DNA from 2 places in the Diaphorobacter sp. ED-3 genome. Region 1 is predicted to be linked to the other one. Evidence: predicted binding sites of a transcription regulator. Region 1 holds the regulator's gene; the other holds the start of a gene.
What was found. The regulator FliA, encoded in region 1, starts transcription of late flagellar genes. The targets are predictions, from matches to a motif close to CTAAAGTTTNNNNNNNNNNNGCCGNTA.
Positions count from the first base shown of each region.

Region 1 (9,466 bases):
GGTTGCTGTTCCGCGCGACGCTGGAACGGGCGCAGGGAGTGTCCAGTTACCGGTGGTTGCGTCACGAGTAATCAGGTCCTCCCGGAGACGGGCAGAGGCAACCACGCTATTGGTGGGGCTGTCAGAGTAGGAGAAGTCCCAGGCGGCGTCCGGACTACTCGCACTCACCGTAGCCTCGCGGATGGCGTAAACGCCTTGAGCATCGGGGCCGTAGAAATGAAACTTGAATGAAGTAGGGTAGTCTGTCTTGGCTGTCCCGCCATTCTTAGTCGGGTCGCTCGGCTCAAGGCTCGCCGTAATCGCTCCCGCTTTGTCGAAAATCACACGACCGGCGACGGGTGGGATGGTTGGCGGTGTGGTGGTCAGGTCGTTCAGCTGGTTGTAGATGTCCCAGGTGTTGGCGCCGTTCTTTTCGAAGTAGAAGCTCAGAGGTGTGGCCACGCCTTGGCTGTCGTATACGTTCAGCGAGGTGCCGTAGGTGGTGCGCGGCGTTTCGGGCACGGGCGGCGTAGCGCTGGAATCGCCCTTGGCATTGGGCGTGCGGGCATCGAGGTTGAAGGCCGTCTTGATGGCCGTGGTCTGCCGGGCCGGGATGGGCGCCGTGGTGGGGAAGGTCAGCGGCACGGCCGTGCTGGAGGTGCGCAGGCCGGTCACGGGGTCGATGGGGTAGCCCATGACCTGGGCGCCGTCATTGGTGACCACGTTGCCCACGTTGTCCAGCTTGAAGTTGCCGGCGCGCGTGTAGGCACGCGAGCCATCCGGCATCTGCAGCGTGAAAAAGCCGTTGCCGTTGATGGCCACGTCCAGGCTGTTGCCTGTGACGGTGAGGTTGCCTTGGTTGAACTGCTGTGCGATGGCCGAGACCTCCACGCCAATGCCGGAGTTGGTGCCGCTGGCCGCGCCGATGGCCGAGGCGATCATGGCCGCGAATTCGGTGCGCGAGGCCTTGAAGCCCGTGGTGTTGGAGTTGGCGATGTTGTGGCCGATCACATCGAGGTTCTTGGCCGACGCGTTCAGGCCCGAGAGGCCTTGCTGGAAACCCATGGTGTTCTCCTGAAGGAAAGCGCGGCTCTCAGAGCACGCTGTGAATGCGGAAGTAGTTGACGATGTCGCCGTTGTCCAGCGTGAGCGTCAGCGCACCGGCGTTGGAGCCCGTGGCGACCACCTGCGCCTCGGACAGCCCCGTCGCGGTGACCGCCGTCTCGCCCGACGTGGCCCGCACGCGGAACCGCAGGTCGGCGGCGTTGCCGCTGGAGCCGGCAGCGTCCCACTCGAAAGAGCGGCGGCCCTTGTCCTGTGCGCCGAGGTCCACGGTGTCCACCACCACGCCGCCGGGCGTGACGATGTCCACCTGCACGTCGGTGGCGGTGTTGTCCAGGTTGAAGTAGCCCTTGCCCTTGCCGTCGCTGACGCTCAGGCGGTCGCCCTCGGTCAGCACCGAGCGGCCGATGAGCGAGATGCCCTGGATCTGCTGCATGGTCGAGAACTCCTCGGCCATGGTTTGCATGGTGAGGTTGAGCGTCTGGATGCCGGTGACGGTGTTGATCTGCGCCATCTGCGTGGTCATCTGCGCGTTGTCCAGGGGGTTCATGGGGTCCTGGTTGTTCAACTGCGCGACCAGCAGCTTGAGGAAGCGGTCTTGCATGGCCGCGGGGTCGTTGGTCGCGTTGGCCGAAGCGCCGGTGTTGGTCGTGGCGGTGGTGCCGATGGGGTTGAGGATCATGGCGTGCTTTCGGAGGGCGGTTTACTGGCCCATCTGCAGGGTCTTGAGCAGCAGCGTCTTGGCCGTGTTCATGACCTCCACGTTGTTCTGGTACGAGCGCGAGGCCGAGATCATGTTGACCATCTCCTCCACGGCGTTCACGTTGGAGTGGGTCACGTAGCCCTCGGCGTCGGCCATGGGGTTGGCCGGGTCGTGCACGCGGCGGCCGGGCTGGTCGCTCTCCTGGATGGACGACACGCGCACGCCCGCGGCGCTCTCGGGTCCCATGGGCGCGGTCTGGAAGACCACCTGGCGCGCCTTGTACGCCTGGCCGTCGGGGCCGGCCACGGCGTCCACGTTGGCCAGGTTGCTGGCCACGACGTTCAGCCGCTGCGACTGTGCGCTGATGGCGCTGCCCGAGACGTTGAAGATGGAGAACATGGACATTGGCGGGTGCTCTCTTTCGGGATTACTGGCCCTGGATGGCGCTGAGCATGGTCTTGGACTGGCCATTGATGAAGCGCAGCGTGGCCTCGTAGCGCACGGCGTTGTCCACGAACGCGGCGCGCTCGCGGTCCATGTCCACGGTGTTGTTGTCCAGGCTCGGCTGGGTCTGCAGGGCATAGCCCAGCGTGCTGTCCGAGCTGCCACTGGCGGCTGCCGGCAGCGGGATGTGGCGCGGGTCGCTCACGCTCTGGCTGCGCAGGGGGCTGGGGGCCTGGGCTTCGTTCACGGCACGCATGGCATCGGCAAACTTGAAGTCGCGCGCCACGTAGCCGGGCGTGTCCGCGTTGGCGATGTTGCTCGCGATGGCACGCTGGCGCTCCGAGCGCAGCAGCAAGGCGCTTCCGTGAAAGTCCAGGCGGTTGGTCATCTTGTCGAGCATGTGGGCCTCGGCGTGTAAAAAAAGGGGTTCGGCCGCCATGGCCCAGGGGGCTTGTGGCGTGCGTCGATTATGGAAATCGCCCCGTTTTTCTAAAGCGCGAAGAGCGCTGGGATTGGCCCGTTGTTCCGCGCTTGGCGCATGCGGTGGCCGGCCTACAGTGGCAGGTGTGAAAAGGCGTCCGGGGCCCGTTGTGCCGGACCGCCGTCAGACCCGTTGGAGTCCCGTCATGCCGCTTCCTATCCTGCGCTCATCCCGCCTTGCCTGCCTTCGCTTCCTGATGGGCGGCGCGCTGGCGCTGGGCTCTGCCCTGGCGCTGCCCGCCCATGCCCAGCAGGGAGGCGATCAGACCGCCGAGCTGGGCTCGATCACCCAGCACTGGCTGGACGATGCGCTGGCCCAGGCGCAGGCTGGGGGGCTGCCGCTGCGCATGGAAGTCAGTGTGGGCACGCTGGATTCGCGCCTGCGCCTGGCGCCCTGCGCGCGCGTGGAACCCTATCTGCCCGCTGGTGCCCGCCTGTGGGGGCGCACCCGCCTGGGCCTGCGCTGCGTGGACGGCCCCACCCGCTGGAACGTGTTCCTGCCCATCACGGTCAAGGCTTTCGGCCCCGCTTGGGTGCTGGCCGGCAATGTGGGCACCGGCGCAGTACTGAGCGAGCAAGATGCCATCGAGGCCGAGGTGGACTGGGCCGCAGAACCCGCGGCCATCGTGGCCAACCGCAAGGACTGGGTGGGGCAGACCGCCACCCGTCCGCTGTCCGCCGGCCAGGCGCTGCGCCAGAACATGGTGCGCGCCCCCGACCTGTTCAAGGCTGGCTCTGCGGTGCGCGTGGTGGTGCAGGGGCCGGGTTATGCGGTCACCTCCTCGGGCCAGGCCATGAGCGCGGGCGCTCAAGGACAGAATGTGCGCGTTCGCATGGCTAATGGGCGCATTATTGGGGGTACTGTGCTTGAGGATGGGACAATAGAGGCCACTTTGTGAGCCGCGAAGCACCACAAAGCGCTAAAGTCTGCTCCCTGCCGGCCGAAAACATGGCTACTGGCCCCACATCTCACAGGGGTGGTGGAGAGTGCGATGAAGATTGGACACAACCCGGATACTGCGACTGCGCTGTCAAAGGCCGCTGCCAACAAGCAGCAGGCCAAGGCCGCCGCACCTGCGCCGGCCGCTGAAGAAGCGGCCCAGGGCGCGACGCGCGCCGCCGCAGGCGTGCCCGTCACGCTGTCGGCCGCCGCCCGCGGGGTGGACGCCACCAAGTCCACGGCCGACTTCGACACCGCCAAGGTCAAAGCGATCAAGGCCGCCATCGAAAAAGGCACCTTCCGCGTGGACGCCGAAGCCGTGGCCGACAAGCTGCTGTCCAGCGCCTACGAAACCCTGTCCCACTCGCGGGGCTGACCCGCCCTCCTGGGCCCGGCTGGCCCGCCGGGGTGACAGGCTCTAGACTTGCACCCCATGTCACTCGACGACACCCTCACCTCCATCGAAGCGCAGCTGCAGGACATGCAGGCTGCGCTTCTTGCTTCCAACCCCCAGACTTTTGAAGACACTGCGGTGCAGCTGCGCGGCGCTGCCATGGCGCTGGCCCAGGCGCTGGCGCCTGTGGCGGGCGCGCTGGAGCCCGCCGCCGCGCAACGCGTGCAGACCATCGGCCGGCAATTGACGCTGGTGCGCGACCAACTGGCGCGGGTGATGGCGCTGACCGAGCGACAGGTGGCGTCGCTGCTGCCGCCGGTGGAGGGGGTGACTTATGGGCCTTCGTCCGGCGCCGCGGGGGCGCGGATTTATCGGGCACCGGGGTGACTTTTAGCCCGAATTGCTGGCTGGGGCTTATGGGATAAGCGCTGGCAGCTATCTTTTTTGATTGGCTCTGGGGGTTTGATGTTGTTGCCCGGGATCCGCCCCGGCGAGCGCATATCCCGGCCCGCGCCATGAAAAGCCGCACCACAAGCTCAAAAAAATAGCTGCCCGCGCTTGTCCAGCAAGCGCAAAACAGCTATTTCATCCAAAAAATCAGTGCCCCCGCATCTTCGTCCGCAACCGCGCAATCGCCTGGCTGTGCAGCTGGCACACGCGCGATTCGGTCACGCCCAGGACGGCGGCGATTTCCTTCAGGTTCATGTCGTGCTCGTAGTACATGCCCATGATGTACTGCTCGCGCTCGGGCAGGGCCTTGATGGCCTCGACCAGCGAGGCGCGCAGGCGCTGGTCGCGCAGCACGGCCATGGGATCGGCGCCCTCGTCGGCCACGTGGCGGTCCAGGAAGCCCTCGTCCTCGTCATCGTGGTGAAAGTCTTCCAGGTACACCAGCTGCGTGCCGCGCACCTTGCTCAGCAGGGCCTGGTAGTCCTCCAGGCTCATGCCCAGTTCGGCGGCGATCTCGGACTCGATGGGGCTGCGGCCCAGGCGCTGCTCCACGCGGTGCAGGGCATGCTCGATGTCCTTCTGGCTCTTGCGCGAGCTGCGGCTCATCCAGTCGCCCTCGCGCAGCTCGTCGAGCATGGCGCCGCGGATGCGCTGGCTGGCAAAGGTCTCGAACTGCACGCCCTGCGCGACTTCGTAGCGCGAGAGCGCGTCGTTCAGACCGATCATGCCGACCTGGATCAGGTCGTCCAGCTCCACGTTGGGCGGGAGCTTGGCGATCATGTGGTGGGCGATGCGCCGCACCAGGGGCACGTGCTGGTGGAACAGCGCGTCCCGGTCGAGCTGGCCTTTCGCGGTGTACATCGGGTCAGTGGCTCCGGTCCAGGGGCGAGAGGGAGGCGCACAGGCTGTGCGGGGGCAGCAGGGGCATGGCAGCGTCAATGGTGCATGCGTTTTCCAGCAGTTGCAAGGCCAGCCGCTGGATGTCCTGCGCGCGTGCGGCGGCCACGGTGGTGGTGTGGACCTGCAGGCCCAGGTGGGTGCGCGCGCTGCGCTGCAGCGTGTCCAGCGCCTCGGCGGTCTGGCGGTGCTGCACAGGCTCCTGCGGCGCGAGGATGGACGCCACCGTGCAGCGCACGCCGGCGTGCAGCGCCATGTGCTTGAGCTGGCGGTAGCTGCGCACCATGCCTTGCGCGCCGGGGCCGGTCATGATCAGCGGTACGCTGGCGCTGCCGCGCAGCAGCGGCGCCAGTTGCTCGGGCGGCGCATGCAGCACCACCAGCGCGTAGGCGCGAAACAAGGGCTGCAGGCGCTGCAGCACGGCGGCGCCATGGTGTTCGGACTGCTGCGCGAGGCGGGCCAGCCCGCGGGCCGCGGGCACCACGGCCAGCGACGCGCCGGTGGCGGAGGCCAGCGTCTGCGCGCCGTTCCAGGGAGCCGGGTGCAGCAGCTGGTCCAGGCCGGGCATGTGCGGGCTCTCGAGCGCCGTGCCGTCCAGCACCACGACGGGGTAGCCCAGGCGCTGCAGGCTGGAGCACAGCTGCCACAGCATTTCCAGCCACGGGCCGTTGCCCGGCTGGCTCAGCACGGCCAGCAGGCGCAGGTCCTGCTGGGGGGTGTAGCTGTGTAGGCCCGCGGCCTGGTGCAAAGCGGTATCAAGCAACATCGGCCATCCCCCGCTCATCGGCCGTTTCCGTGGCGTGCGAGAAGAAGAAGTTCAACTCGGCGGCCTTGGGGTCGAAGGCCGACTTCACGCTCGTGCGCATGGAGGCGCTCACCAGCTTGCGGGCGTCGGCCGCTTCCCAGTCCTCGGGCACGCGCTGGCCGTTGGTCACGCCGCGCAGCACCATCTGGTGGCGGATCAGCGCATCGATGGCGGGGCCCAGCTTCACGGCCTCGTCCACCTTGGACAGGATGGCCTGCTGCGAGCCGGTGGTCTTGAAGCCGGTGAGCACGTCGTCCAGCGTATCGCCGTGGCTGCTGGCGTTGAGCACCAGCAGGCGCTTGACACCGGGCAGCGCCAGCACGTCCAGCAGGTCGCGCTTGCGCGGGTCGCGCGGGGCCACGCCCGTGGTGTCGATGAGCACCATCTTCTTGGACGACAGCAGGCCCAGCAGGTCCTGCAGCGCCGCGCGGTCGTGCGCCAGGTGCGCCACCACGCCCAGCATGCGGCCGTAGGAGCGCAGTTGCTCGTGCGCGCCCACGCGGTAGGTGTCCAGCGTGATCAGGCCCACGCTGGCGGGGCCGTGGATGCGCGCGCACAAGGCGGCCAGCTTGGCGGTGGTGGTGGTCTTGCCCACGCCGGTGGCGCCCACCATGGCGAAGATGCCGCCTTCCTCGTACAGCGGCAGCGTCTGCGCGTCGGTGCGCAGGTTGCGCTCCAGCACTTCCATGAGCCAGCGCACGGCGTCCTGGGCGCCCAGATGCTCGGGCAGGTGTTCCAGCACCGCGCGCGAGAGGGCGGGCGAATAGCCCGCACGGATGAGCTTGAGCATCAGCGTGGACTGGATCGGGTTCTGGCGGGCCTGGCCCAGCCAGGCCAGGGTGTTGAAGCGGTCCTCGATCAGCTCCTTCATGGACTGCAGTTCCTTCATGAGGTTCTGCTGTCCCAGGCCGGCCGCCAGCGTGGGCGCGGCTGTGGCGGGCGCCTCGGCGCGGCGCGGCGTGAGCTGCTCGGCGCCCAGGGCGGCATGCATGGGCCGCAATGGGTTGTGGCGTGCCACCGGGGCATTCGCGGGCTGTGGCGCGGGTGGCTCGGGCAGGCGCTCGGCGCGGGGTTCGAAGCGTGGCTCGGGCAGGCCGCGCTCCAGCGCGGCGCGCTCGTTCAGCGGCGCGGGGGCGCTCGTGCCGTTCAGGGCCTCGTGGCGGCGGCGCAGCATGCGCTCGCGCACATAGTCCTGGAACGACAGCGTGCTCATGGCCAGTTGCTCGGTGTCGTGCGCCACGGTGCTGCGTGCCGCGGGCGCCGGCTGGCGTGCGGGCTGCGGGACAGGGGCTGCATGGGGCTGCGTCTGGGACATGCGCACCGGCTGGCTCGCGGCCAGGTCGTCGGCGCGCTCCTGCAGACGGTTGGGTGCCGGCTCGGCACCGCCGTGCAGGGACGACAGCGCGTCCTCGGCCGTGGCCACCACCTCGACGCCGCCCGCCGTGGGGCGGTTGGACAGGATCAGCGTGCCGTCACCGAAGGCCATGCGCGCCTTGGCCAGGGCCTCCCGTGCGGTGGGAGCGGTAAAGCGTTTGATGTTCATGCGGATGCACCTTTGAGGATCGGGCCGATGCGGATGGTGTGGGTCTCAGGAATCTCGCTGTGGGCGAGCACCTGCAAGCGGGGAGCCACGCGCCGCACCAGGCGGGCGATGGCGTTGCGGATCTGGTCGGGCACCAGCAGGCAGGCGGGCATGCCCAGCTCTTCCTGCTGCAGGGCGACTTCGGCGGCCTTGTGGGTGAGCAGGTCGGCCACGCCGGGGTCCAGCGCCGGGCCGCTGGCATTGCCCAGGGCCTGCATCAGCAGGCGCTCCAGCCCGGGCTCGATGGCGATGACGCTGAGCTCGCGCGTGGGGCCGTAGATCTGCTGCACGATGGCGGGGGACAGGGCGATGCGCACGCGGCGCGCCAGTTCCACGGGGTCTTGCGTGCTGCCGGCGTGTTCCGCCAGCGTCTCGATGATGGTGCGGATGTCGCGGATGTGCACGGACTCCTCCAGCAACAGCTGCAGCACTTTCTGGAATGTTGTGATGGACACCATCTTGGGCACGACTTCTTCGATGAGTTTGGGTGCCAGCCGGGTCACATGCTCCACGAGCTGCTGCGTCTCGGTGCGGCTCAGGAGCTTGGCGGCGTGCACTTGCATCAAGTGTGACAAATGGGTCGCCATCACGGTTTCCGAATCAACCACGGTAAAGCCCGCCATTTGTGCCGCTTCCTTCTGCGCGGCGTCGATCCAGTGCGCGGGCAGGCCGAAGGCGGGGTCGGTGGTGGGAGTGCCGATCAGCGGCGTGGAGATGCCGCCGGGGTTGATGGCCAGGTACATGCCGGGGAATGCCTCGCCTTCGCCCACCACCACACCGCGCAGCGTGATGCGGTAGGCGCTGGGCTTGAGCTCCAGGTTGTCGCGCACATGCACGGCTGGCGGCAGGAAGCCCACCTCCTGCGCAAACTTGCGGCGCACGCCCTTGATGCGCGTGAGCAGGTCGCCCTGGCGGCTCTTGTCCACCAAGGCGATCAGGCGGTAGCCCAGCTCCAGGCCCAGCAGGTCCACGGGCTGCAGGTCGTCCCAGCTGGCCTCGCCGTCGCTCACGGGCGCGGGGGCTTCTTCCACCGGGGCGGGGCGGCGCTGGCGCTGCAGCAGCATCCAGGCGCCGTAGCCGAGGAGGCTGCCCATGACCAGGAACACGGTGTGCGGCATGCCGGGGATGAGGCCCAGCAGGATCAGCACGCCCGCGGTCACGCCCAGCACGCGTGGCGACATGAGCAACTGCTGCACGATCTGCTGGCCCATGTCGGAGTCCTTGCCCACGCGCGAGATCACCATCGCGGCTGCGACGGAAATCAGCAGGCCGGGAATCTGGGCTACCAGCGCATCGCCCACGGCCAGCAGGATGTAACTGTTGGCGGCATCGTTGGCCGACAGGCCATGCTGCAGCATGCCGATGGCGAAGCCGCCCACGATGTTGATGATCAGGATCAGGATGCCGGCGACGGCATCGCCGCGCACGAACTTGCTCGCGCCGTCCATGGAGCCGAAGAAGTTGGCTTCTTCCTGCACCTCGGCGCGGCGGCGCTTGGCTTCTTTCTCGTCGATCAGGCCGGCGTTCAGGTCGGCGTCCACGGCCATCTGCTTGCCGGGCATGGCGTCCAGCGTGAAGCGGGCCGACACCTCGGCGATGCGCTCCGCGCCCTTGGTCACCACCACGAAGTTGATCACCACCAGGATCGCGAACACGATCAGGCCCACGGCGAAGTTGCCGCCGATCAAGAAGTGGCCGAAGGCCTCGATCACCGCGCCTGCCGCGCCCGG
Region 1 is NZ_CP115182.1:3,690,780-3,700,245, reverse strand. It holds gene PCQ86_RS17880 (flagellar hook protein FlgE) at 1-1,044, opposite strand, end outside; gene PCQ86_RS17875 (flagellar hook assembly protein FlgD) at 1,073-1,723, opposite strand; gene flgC (flagellar basal body rod protein FlgC) at 1,745-2,149, opposite strand; gene flgB (flagellar basal body rod protein FlgB) at 2,172-2,588, opposite strand; gene flgA (flagellar basal body P-ring formation chaperone FlgA) at 2,815-3,567, shown strand; gene flgM (flagellar biosynthesis anti-sigma factor FlgM) at 3,661-3,984, shown strand; gene PCQ86_RS17850 (hypothetical protein) at 4,042-4,389, shown strand; gene PCQ86_RS17845 (RNA polymerase sigma factor FliA) at 4,600-5,313, opposite strand; gene PCQ86_RS17840 (hypothetical protein) at 5,318-6,115, opposite strand; gene flhF (flagellar biosynthesis protein FlhF) at 6,105-7,697, opposite strand; gene flhA (flagellar biosynthesis protein FlhA) at 7,694-9,466, opposite strand, start outside.

Region 2 (9,466 bases), 1.5 Mb from region 1:
AACGCGTCGGCGCTCTGCCAGTCCGGCTGCGCGATGATCCCCACGCGAAAGCCCTGCGCCTCCAGCACCCGCCCGATCACCGCCATGCCGAAGCTCGGGTGGTCCACGTAGGCATCGCCCGTCACCAGCACCACGTCGCAGCTGTCCCAGCCCAGCTGCTCCATCTCGGCACGGCTCATGGGCAGGTACGGCGCCACGCCAAAGCGCTTGGCCCAATACGGGCGGTAGCTGGTCAACGGCTTGGCGTTGCGCGGGAAGAAGGAGACATCGATCGGGGCGTTCATGGGCGGGCCTGCAGGTGGGGGCCGGGCATTTTAGAAGCCATGCCCCCTTTGCGCCTAACCGCCCCCGCATGGCCCTTGTCGCCGTCGGCCCATGGGGTAAGCTCGGCCGCCCCATGCCCTACACCCTCAGCGCCCCCGTTCACAGCGAACTCATCATCAAGAAAAGCCGCTTCATCGGCTGCGTGCAGCCCATGGCCGACCGCGCGAGCGCGCAGGCCGTGGTGGATGCGCTGTGGCGCGAACACCCGGGCGCGGCCCATGTGTGCTGGGCGCTGCTGGCGGGCGGCCAGTCCGCCGCGGTAGACAACGGCGAGCCCAGCGGCACCGCCGGGCGGCCCATGCTGGATGTGCTGCGCCACCAGGACCTGGAGGGCGTGCTGGCCACCGTGGTGCGCTATTTCGGCGGGGTGAAGCTGGGCGCGGGTGGCCTGGTGCGCGCCTATACCGATACCGTGGCCCAGGCGCTGCTGCAGGCAGACAAGGTGCCGCTGCAGCGCATGCGCACCCTGGAATGCAGCGTGCCCTACGCCCTGGAAGGACTGCTGCGCCGCATGATCGACGGTGCTGGCGCGCAACTGCTGCAGGTGCAGCATGCGACGCTGGTCACGCTGCAACTGCGCCTGCCCGAGGCCGAGGCCGAGGCCTTCGTCCACCATGTGAACGAAGCAGGCCAGGGCCGCGTGGCCTGGGGCGAATCCACGGACTGAAGACCGGGGGCGGGCCGCGCCCACGCAAGCCCAACAATGCCTGCGCGCCTACATGCCGCGCCGGCGCGCGCGGCGACACTGGCGGCCCGCATTGACAAGGAGCCCCCTCCATGAGCCAGCCGCTGGACGTGATCATCCTGGGCGCCGGGTCCGCCGGACTGGCGGCGCTGCGCGAGGTGCGCAAGCGCACCGACCACTGGCGCATCGTGAACGACGGCCCCTGGGGCACCACCTGCGCGCGCGTGGGGTGCATGCCGTCCAAGATGCTCATCGAGGCCGCCAACGCCTACCATGCGCGGCGCGCTCTGCACACCTTCGGCATCGAGGGCGCGGATGCGCTGCGGGTGGACCTGCCCGCCGTACTGCGCCGCGTGCGCGCGCTGCGCGATGACTTCGTGGCCGGCACGCTGGCCGCCACCGACGCGGGCGAGCGCGCCATCAGCGGCCATGCCCGGCTGCTGGACGCGCAGCGCGTGGAAGTGAACGGCCAGGTGCACACCGCGCGGCGCATCATCATCGCCACGGGCTCGCGCCCCATCGTGCCGGAGGACTGGCTGGCTTTTGGCGACCGCATCCTCACCACCGACACGCTGTTCGAGCAGCCCACGCTCGGCCCGCGCGTGGCCGTCATCGGGCTGGGGCCGCTGGGGGTGGAAATCGCGCAGGCGCTCGCGCGGCTGGGGGTGGAGGTGATGGCCTTCGCGACGGGCAAGAGCGTGGCCGGCCTGAGCGACCCCGCCATCAACGACGCGCTGCTGGCGCGGCTGAAGGACGAATTCATCGTCAACGTGGGCGACAAGGCCGAGTTGCGCGAGGTGGCCGGCGGCATACAGGTCACCAACGGCAGCGCGACCGTGGTGGTGGACCAGGTGGTGGCCGCCATGGGCCGGCGCCCCAACCTGGAACACCTGGGGCTGGACACGCTGGGCGTGGAGCTGGACGACAAGGGCCGCCCGCCCATCGATCCGTGCACCCTGCAGGTGGGCGATCTGCCCGTCTTCATCGCGGGCGATGCCGATGGCGACCGCCCCCTGCTGCATGAGGCCGCGGACGAGGGCCACATTGCGGGGTTGAACGCCCTGGCGCCCACGCCGCGCGGCTTCGCCCGGCGCACGCCGCTGGCCATCACCTTCAGCCAGCCTCAGGCCGCCGTGGTGGGGCAGCGCCATGCCGATCTGCCCGAGGGGCAATGGGTGGGGGGCACGGTGGACTTTGCGCGCCAGGGCCGCGCGCGCGTGGCGCAGTGCAACCACGGGCGCCTGAACGTGTACGCCGAACACGGCAGCGGCCGCCTGCTGGGCGCCGAGCTGTGCGCGCCAGCGGGCGAACACATGGCCCACCTGCTGGCGCTGGCCGTCGAGCAGCGGCTGACGGTGCACGACCTGCTGCGCATGCCCTTCTACCATCCGGTGCTGGAGGAAGGCCTGCGCACGGCGCTGCGCGACGCGGCCTCGCGCCTGCCCAAGGCCAGCGATTCCGACCTCGCCGCCTGCGAGGCCTACGGCGCGAGCGCGCTGGACTGATACAAAAACAATAGCTGGCTGCGCTTGCCAGGATGGATTTTCAGCACCAAAACAGCTTGAAATCCTTACGCATCAAGCGCGAACAGCTATGTTTATAGAAGCACCCTTGAATCCGCGGTGAACTGGCCGATAACAAGAGGTACACCGGAGATCGCCATGGACGTCGCCCTCACCCAATCCATCGTCAGCACCGCCAGCGCCCTCGCCAGCCGCGAGACGGCCGATGCCGTCCAGGTCACCGTGCTGAAGAAGGCCCTGGACACGCAGGAAACGGCCGCCGCCACCCTGCTCGCCGCCCTGCCCCAGCCGCCGCTGGCGACCGAGGGCCCGCTGGGCACGCAGCTCAACACCTACGCCTGACGCGCACGGCGCGCTGGCTTTTTTTCGCCGGCTCAGGCCGGCTTCAGCCCTGGCCTTGCTCAGCGCAGCCGCGCAGGCGACAGGCCCGCCACGTCCACACCCTCGCGCGCCAACTCGGGGGCCAGCGGCTCGCCCAGTGCCAACTGCCGCGTCAGCAGCGCCGCGCCCGCCGCGCTCTGGATGCCATAGCCGCCTTGCGCGGCCAGCCAGAAGAAGCCGGGCACATGGTTGTCCCAGCCAATGACCAGGTCGCCATCGGCCACGAACGAGCGCAACCCCGCCCAGGTGTGCGAGGGGCGGCGGATCTGAAAGCACGTCACCTGCTCGATGCGGTGGATGCCCATGGCCACGTCCAGTTCCTCAGGCACCACGTCGTGCGGCGCCACGGCGTCGGCATTGGCGGGGGAGCCCAGCATCTGCCCCGCGTCGGGCTTGAAATAGTAGTCCTCCGCAATGCCGATGACAGCCGGCCAGTGGGCCGCTTGCATGCCGGCCGGCACGGGGAAGGTGAAGGCCGTGCGCCGCCGCGGCTCCAGCCCGATGGGCGGCACGCCCGCCTGGGCTGCCACCACGTCGGCCCAGGCGCCTGCGGCATTGACCACGGCGCGCGCGTGCAGCACCTCGCCATCGGCCAGGGTGATGTGCCAGCCCTCCTCGCCCCGCTGCAGGGCCGTCACCTCGGCATGGGTGCGGATCTCGCCACCACGCTGGCGCAGGCCGCGCAGGTAGCCCTGGTGCAGCGCATGCACGTCGATGTCGGCGGCGCCGGGCTCGCTCATGCCCGCGGCCACGGCCTCGGGGCGCAGGCACGGGGCCTGCTCCAGCAGCTCCTCGCGCGTCAGGCGGCGCACCTGCGGGTTGCGCGGCAGCGCCTCGGCGTAGGCGGCTTCCAGCAGGTCGAGCTGGTCGGGCCCCGCCAGGTACACCACGCCGCGCGGCGTGAGGATGGGGGCGCTGCCGAATTCGGGCGGCGGCGCATCGTAGAACGCGCGGCTGGCCCGCGTGAGTGCGCAGATGTTGGGCGTGCCATAGGTGGCCGAGTACAGCGCAGCCGACCGGCCGGTGGTGTGGTAGCCGGGCTGGGCCTCGCGCTCCAGCAGCAGCACGCGGCGGTGCGCGGCCAGTTCCCAACCGGCGGAGGCGCCGGCAATGCCCGCGCCGATGATCACAAAGTCATAGGGTTGCATGGGTTCCCTCGCCAATCACTGTCAGACCGCCGACGCCTGCTCCTCGGTACCGCGTGCGCCCAGCCGCGGCACGCCGCGCGCGTCATCGGGGTCCGGCGCGTGGGTGACGATGGAGGTGAGCGCGGGTTGCACCGGCCCCAGCCGGGCCAGGTCGGGCCGCGGGCGCTGCAGGCCATCGATGCGGGCAAAGGCTTGCTCCAGCCCCAGGCCGATGGACAGTAGGCGATGGTCGTCGCGAAAGCGCCCCACCACCTGCAGGCCGAACGGCATGCCGGCCGTGTCGCGCCCGCAGGGCACGCTGAACGCGGGGTGCGTGGTCAGCGTGGTCACATAGGTCAGTGCCAGCCAGCGGTAGTAGTTGGCCTGGGGTTCACCGTTGATGTGACTCGCGTACAGCGCGGTCCACGGGAAGGGCGAGACCGGCGTGGTGGGTGCCAGGATCACGTCGAAGTTGGCAAACGCCTCCTGGAAGCGCGCCAGGATGCGCGTCTGCTCGGCCTGTGCCCAGGCGCTGTCCAGCAGCGACATGGCCGCACCCATCTCGTAGTTGGCGCGCGTGTTGGGCCCCAGGCTGGCGGGGTCGCGCTCGTAGGCCTCGCGCATGCCGGCCAAGAAGCTCTCGGCCCGCAGCACGTCGAAGCAGCGGTGCACGTCGCCCAGGTCCAGCCGGATCTCCTCGCAAGAGCGGAACAGGTGGCGCATGGCGCCGATCTTGGCGCGGAACACCGCGCGGATGCCGTCGTCCACCGCGCAGGCGCCGAAGTCTTCGGTGTAGCCCACGCGCAGGCCGCCCAGGTCGGCCGGCTCCAGGTGCAGGAAGCTGTGGGGGTCCAGGGGGTAGGTCAGCGGGTCGCCCGCCGACAGGCCGGCCGATGCGGCCAGCTGCAGGCAGGCCTCGGCCATCGTGCGGCCCATGGGGCCGACCACGGAGATCGGCGTCCAGCCCAACAGCTTGCGCGAGCTGGGCACCACGCCGGGCGACGGCCGAAAACCCACCACGCCGCACTTGGCCGCGGGGATGCGCAGCGAGCCGCCCGTGTCCGAGCCCGTGCACACCGGCAACATGTCGCAGGCCAGCGCCGCGGCCGACCCGCCGGACGAGCCGCCCGCGTTCAGGCGCGGATCGAACGGGTTACCCGTGGCGCCCCAGACCACGTTGCGCGAATTGGCGCCCGCGCCCATCTCGGGAATATTGGTCTTGCCCGTGACGATGGCGCCGGCCGCGCGCAGGCGCGCCACCAGCACGTTGTCCTGCGCAGGGATGTTCTCGCGGTAGATGGGCGAGCCGTAGGTGGTCAGCAGGCCGGCGGTGGCCTCCAGATCCTTCACGCCCATGGGCAGCCCGTGCAGCAGGCCGAGGGGCTCGCCGGCGCGCACCGCCCGCTCGGCGGCATGCGCCTCGGCGCGGGCGCGGTCGTAGCAGGTGGCGGTGACGGCGTTCACATAGGGGTTCACCGCCTCGATGCGGTCGATGCAGGCTTGCAGCAGCTCGACGGGCGAGATTTCGCCCGTGCCGATGCGGTGGCGCAGTTCATTGGCGGACAGTTCCACCAGCGTGGGATCAGCAGTCATGGTCGTGAAGAAGGTCCAGGGGCCATTGTGGATGAGCCGCGCCTCAGTCGGCGGTGATGCCCGCGCGCTGGGCGATGGCACGCATCAGCGGCAGCTCCCGCTCGATCAGGGCAGCCAGCTCGGCCGACGAGGCGAATGCGGGCTCAAAGCCCAGGGCGAGCAGGCGCTCGCGCGTGTCGGGGTCGGCCACGACCTCGGCCAGCGTCTTCTCCAGCCGCGTCTTTACCGCGGCAGGCAGGCCTGCGGGCGCCACCAGGGCCAGCCAGGTGTCCATGTTCAGGCCGGGGTAACCGCTCTCGGCCAGCGAGGGTACCTGGGGCAGCAGGGTCGAGCGCTTCTCGGTGGTGACGGCAATCGCCTTGACCTTGCCCTCCTTGAGCTGGGGCAGCGCGGCCGACACCGTGTCCACGGTGAACGGAATCTGCCCGCCGATCAGGTCCACCATGGCCGGCGCGCTACCCTTGTAGGGCACGTGCTGGATCTTCAGGCCCGCGGCATGAAAGAACATCTCGCCCGCGAACTGCGAGGTCGTGCCCGCGCCGAAGGAGCCGTAGGAATACTTGTCGGGCGCGGCCTTCACGGCGCTGACGAATTGCTTCACATCGTTGACCGGCACGCTCTTGCTGGCCAGCAGGATCAGCCCCGTGCGCCCGGTGATGCCGATGGGTTCGAAGCTCTTGACGGGGTCATACGGCAGCCGGGGCCGCACCGCCGGGTTCACCGTAAAGGTGGTGCCCGAACTCAGCAGCAGCGTGTAGCCGTCCGGCGCGGCCTTGGCCACGTAGCTCGCGCCGATCACCGTGCCCGCGCCAGCGCGGTTGTCGATGACCACGCTTTGCCCCAGCTTGTCGCCGAGCTTCTTGCCGATCAAGCGGCCCAGCACGTCGGTGGCTCCACCCGCGGGGAACGGAATCACCAGCGTGATGGGCCGGGAGGGAAACGCCTCCTGCGCATGCGCGGGGGCGAAAGCGGCGGCACCCAGGGCGCAGGCCAGCATGGACAACATCGTCTTGCGGTTCATGGCGTTCTCTCCAGTCAAGCCAGTCAAAAAACAGATCCTTTCGCGGGGCCAGGACTCGGCGAAGGCGCGTCAACCCAGGGCCCGGCCACGTTCCTCGAAGCGCGCGTAGGCCTCGGGCGGCACGTACAGCCCGCCGGTGGTCCACACCAGGTGCGTGGCCTGCGCCAGGTGGGGCCACAGCCCTTGCGCGTGCAGCCAGGTGCGGCCCGTCTCGGTGCCCGTCAGGAAACCGGGGCCGCTCAGGCCCGCCGCTGCGGACGGCTCGATGCGCTCGCCCGTGGCATCCAGCACCTGTACCAGTTGGCGAAACAGGGTGTCGTCGCGCACGGTGAAGCAGCCCGACAGCAACGGCTCCATCAGCTCGGCCGCGGGCAGGGACGCGCGTGGCACGGCCAGGCCGTCGGCTTCCGTCCGGTTGGTAAGGCCCCAGTCGTACACCGAGGGGTGTGCGCCCTGTCCGGCCATCATTTGCACCAAGAAACACGGCGACTGCACGGGCTCCGCGAAGAAGCAGTGCACATGCGCCCCCAGCACCTGCCGCAGGCCGAAGGTGATGCCTGCCGGCGCCCCCCCCACCCCGCAGGGCAGGTAGACGAACAGGGGGTGCTGCGCGTCCACGACGATGCCCGCGTCCTGCAACTGCTGGCGCAGGTGCAGCGCCGCGGCGCTGTAACCCAGCAGCAGCGACAGCGAGCGTTCGTCGTCCACGAAATGGCTGAACGGGTCCTGCGCCGCCTGCGCACGCCCCGCGGCCACGGCGCCCTCGTAGTCACCCGCGTGCTCCACCACCTGCACGCCGCGCTGGCGCAGACGCTGCTTCTTCCATTCCTTGGCATCGACCGACATGTGCACCACGGCACGAAAGCCCAGCGCCGATGCCGCCACGCCGATGCTCAGGCCCAGGTTGCCCGTGGAGCCGACGGCCACGGTGTAGCGCGCAAACACGGCGCGCGCAGCGGGGTTTGCCAGGGCGCGGTAGTCGTCGGCACCGGACCGCGGCGTCAGCAGGCCGTGCTGCAGTGCCAGGCGCTCGGCCAGCTCCAGCACTTCATGGATGCCTCCGCGTGCCTTGATGGACCCGGCCACGGGCAACCGGTGGTCCGCCTTGATCCACAGCGCGCCCTGGCCCGCGACGAGCCCCGCCGCGGCATGCAGGCTGGATGCGGGTAACAGGGACGACTCGATCACGCCACCCGTCGCCTGCAACTCGGGGAACACGCCCTCCAGCAGCGGCGCAAAGCGCGCGAAGCGTGCCGCTGCCTTCTCCGTATCATCCAGACTAATGTGATCACCGGCCACGGCCTGCCGTGCGGCGGGTATGGGCTGCCTGTGCGGGTTGAGCCATAGGCAGGGCTCGGCGCGGCGCAGTTGTGCGCCCGGGGCGTCGTCCTGCAAGTGGTCCTGTGGGGAAACAACGGAGGGCATGGGCTACGGTCGGTGGAAGGTGGGTATAGACGGCATTCTTGGCATGCCCCGGCACCGATACAACTCGTTTATATTGACGAGTGCATTAGTTTGAATAATGAATTCACGGCTTTTTCCTTCCCTGCTCGCGTGGCTGCGCTGCTTTGAAGCAGCCGCACGCCACGGCAGCTTCACGCGCGCGGCGGCGGAGCTGTGCATCACCCAGGGCGCGGTGAGCCAGCAGGTCAAGCAGCTGGAAACCTGGCTGGGGCGCCCCCTCTTCGTGCGCACGCCCCGCACCCTCATGCCCACGCCCGAGGGCAAGTGGCTGGCCGTGGTGCTGCGCGAGAGCTTCGGCGCCATCGAGGACGCCCTGTCGCAGATGCGCGTGACCGGCGATACGCCGGTGGCCACGCTGAGCTGCTCGCCCTCGTTTGCCATGCAGTGGCTCACGCCGCGGCTGGGGGAGTTCTTTCGTGAGCACCCGGACGTGGGCCTGCGCGTGTTTGGCGAGTTCCACCGGCTGGACCGCACCCGCATGGTGCGCGACGGGGTCGAGGCGGCAGTGCGCTTCGACCTGGGCGGCTACACCGACCTGCGCGCCAGCGTGTTCCTGGATGAGTGGCTGATTCCCGTGGCCAGCCCCGCCTTCCTGGCCGCCCATCCTGACCTGCAGTCAACCTCGCAATTGCGCGGTGAATGGCTGCTGCACGACAGCAGTGCCTGGGAGGGTGCCGACCCATTCGAGGAATGGCAACACTGGTGCGCCTGCACGGACACAGCGCCGCCCGACTGGGGCGCCGGGCAGCAGTTCAACCTGTCGCAATTGGCGCTGAGCGCCGCCCTGGCGGGCCAAGGCATTGCCATGGGGCGCGCGGCCCTCGTGCTGGAAGACGTACAGCACGGGCGGCTGGTGCCGCTGTTCGGGTGCAGCGTGCGCTCGCGGGCGTCGTACTCTTTCGTCACCACGGCGCATCCCAGCCCGCCGATGCTGCTGGTCAAGGAATGGCTGGCGCTGCAGGCACAGCGCTTTGCGGAGTTGCGCGGGGCTCTGCTGCCGTGTCCCGCTTGAAAAAAGAAACTTATAAAGCGCTTTTTAATAAAAAAGCGTATAAAGGATGGCATGACGCATTCGTTGATCACCACATTGGCAGAAGTGCGCAAAGCCCGGCGCATCACACAAGCCGACCTGGCCGCGCAAGCCGGCCTGTCGCGCATGGCCGTGCAGCGCACCGAGACGGGGGACGTGGACCCGCGCTTTTCCACCCTGGCCGAGATGGCCCGCGTGCTCGGCATGGAGCTGATCGCGGTGCCGGCCGAGTTGAGCCCCGCGCTGCAGGCCTTCATCCAGTCGGGAGGCAAGTTCCTGGGCCAGCCCTCGGGGGCGGATGCGCCCCCCTCGGTGGTG
Region 2 is NZ_CP115182.1:2,144,015-2,153,480, reverse strand. It holds gene PCQ86_RS10590 (YgiQ family radical SAM protein) at 1-284, opposite strand, end outside; gene PCQ86_RS10585 (IMPACT family protein) at 398-991, shown strand; gene PCQ86_RS10580 (dihydrolipoyl dehydrogenase) at 1,102-2,514, shown strand; gene PCQ86_RS10575 (YjfB family protein) at 2,671-2,874, shown strand; gene PCQ86_RS10570 (NAD(P)/FAD-dependent oxidoreductase) at 2,934-4,061, opposite strand; gene PCQ86_RS10565 (amidase) at 4,083-5,633, opposite strand; gene PCQ86_RS10560 (Bug family tripartite tricarboxylate transporter substrate binding protein) at 5,677-6,654, opposite strand; gene PCQ86_RS10555 (D-serine ammonia-lyase) at 6,724-8,079, opposite strand; gene PCQ86_RS10550 (LysR family transcriptional regulator) at 8,177-9,130, shown strand; gene PCQ86_RS10545 (helix-turn-helix transcriptional regulator) at 9,170-9,466, shown strand, end outside.
Region 2: the regulator FliA is predicted to act here: its motif matches at 2,620-2,646, upstream of PCQ86_RS10575 (YjfB family protein).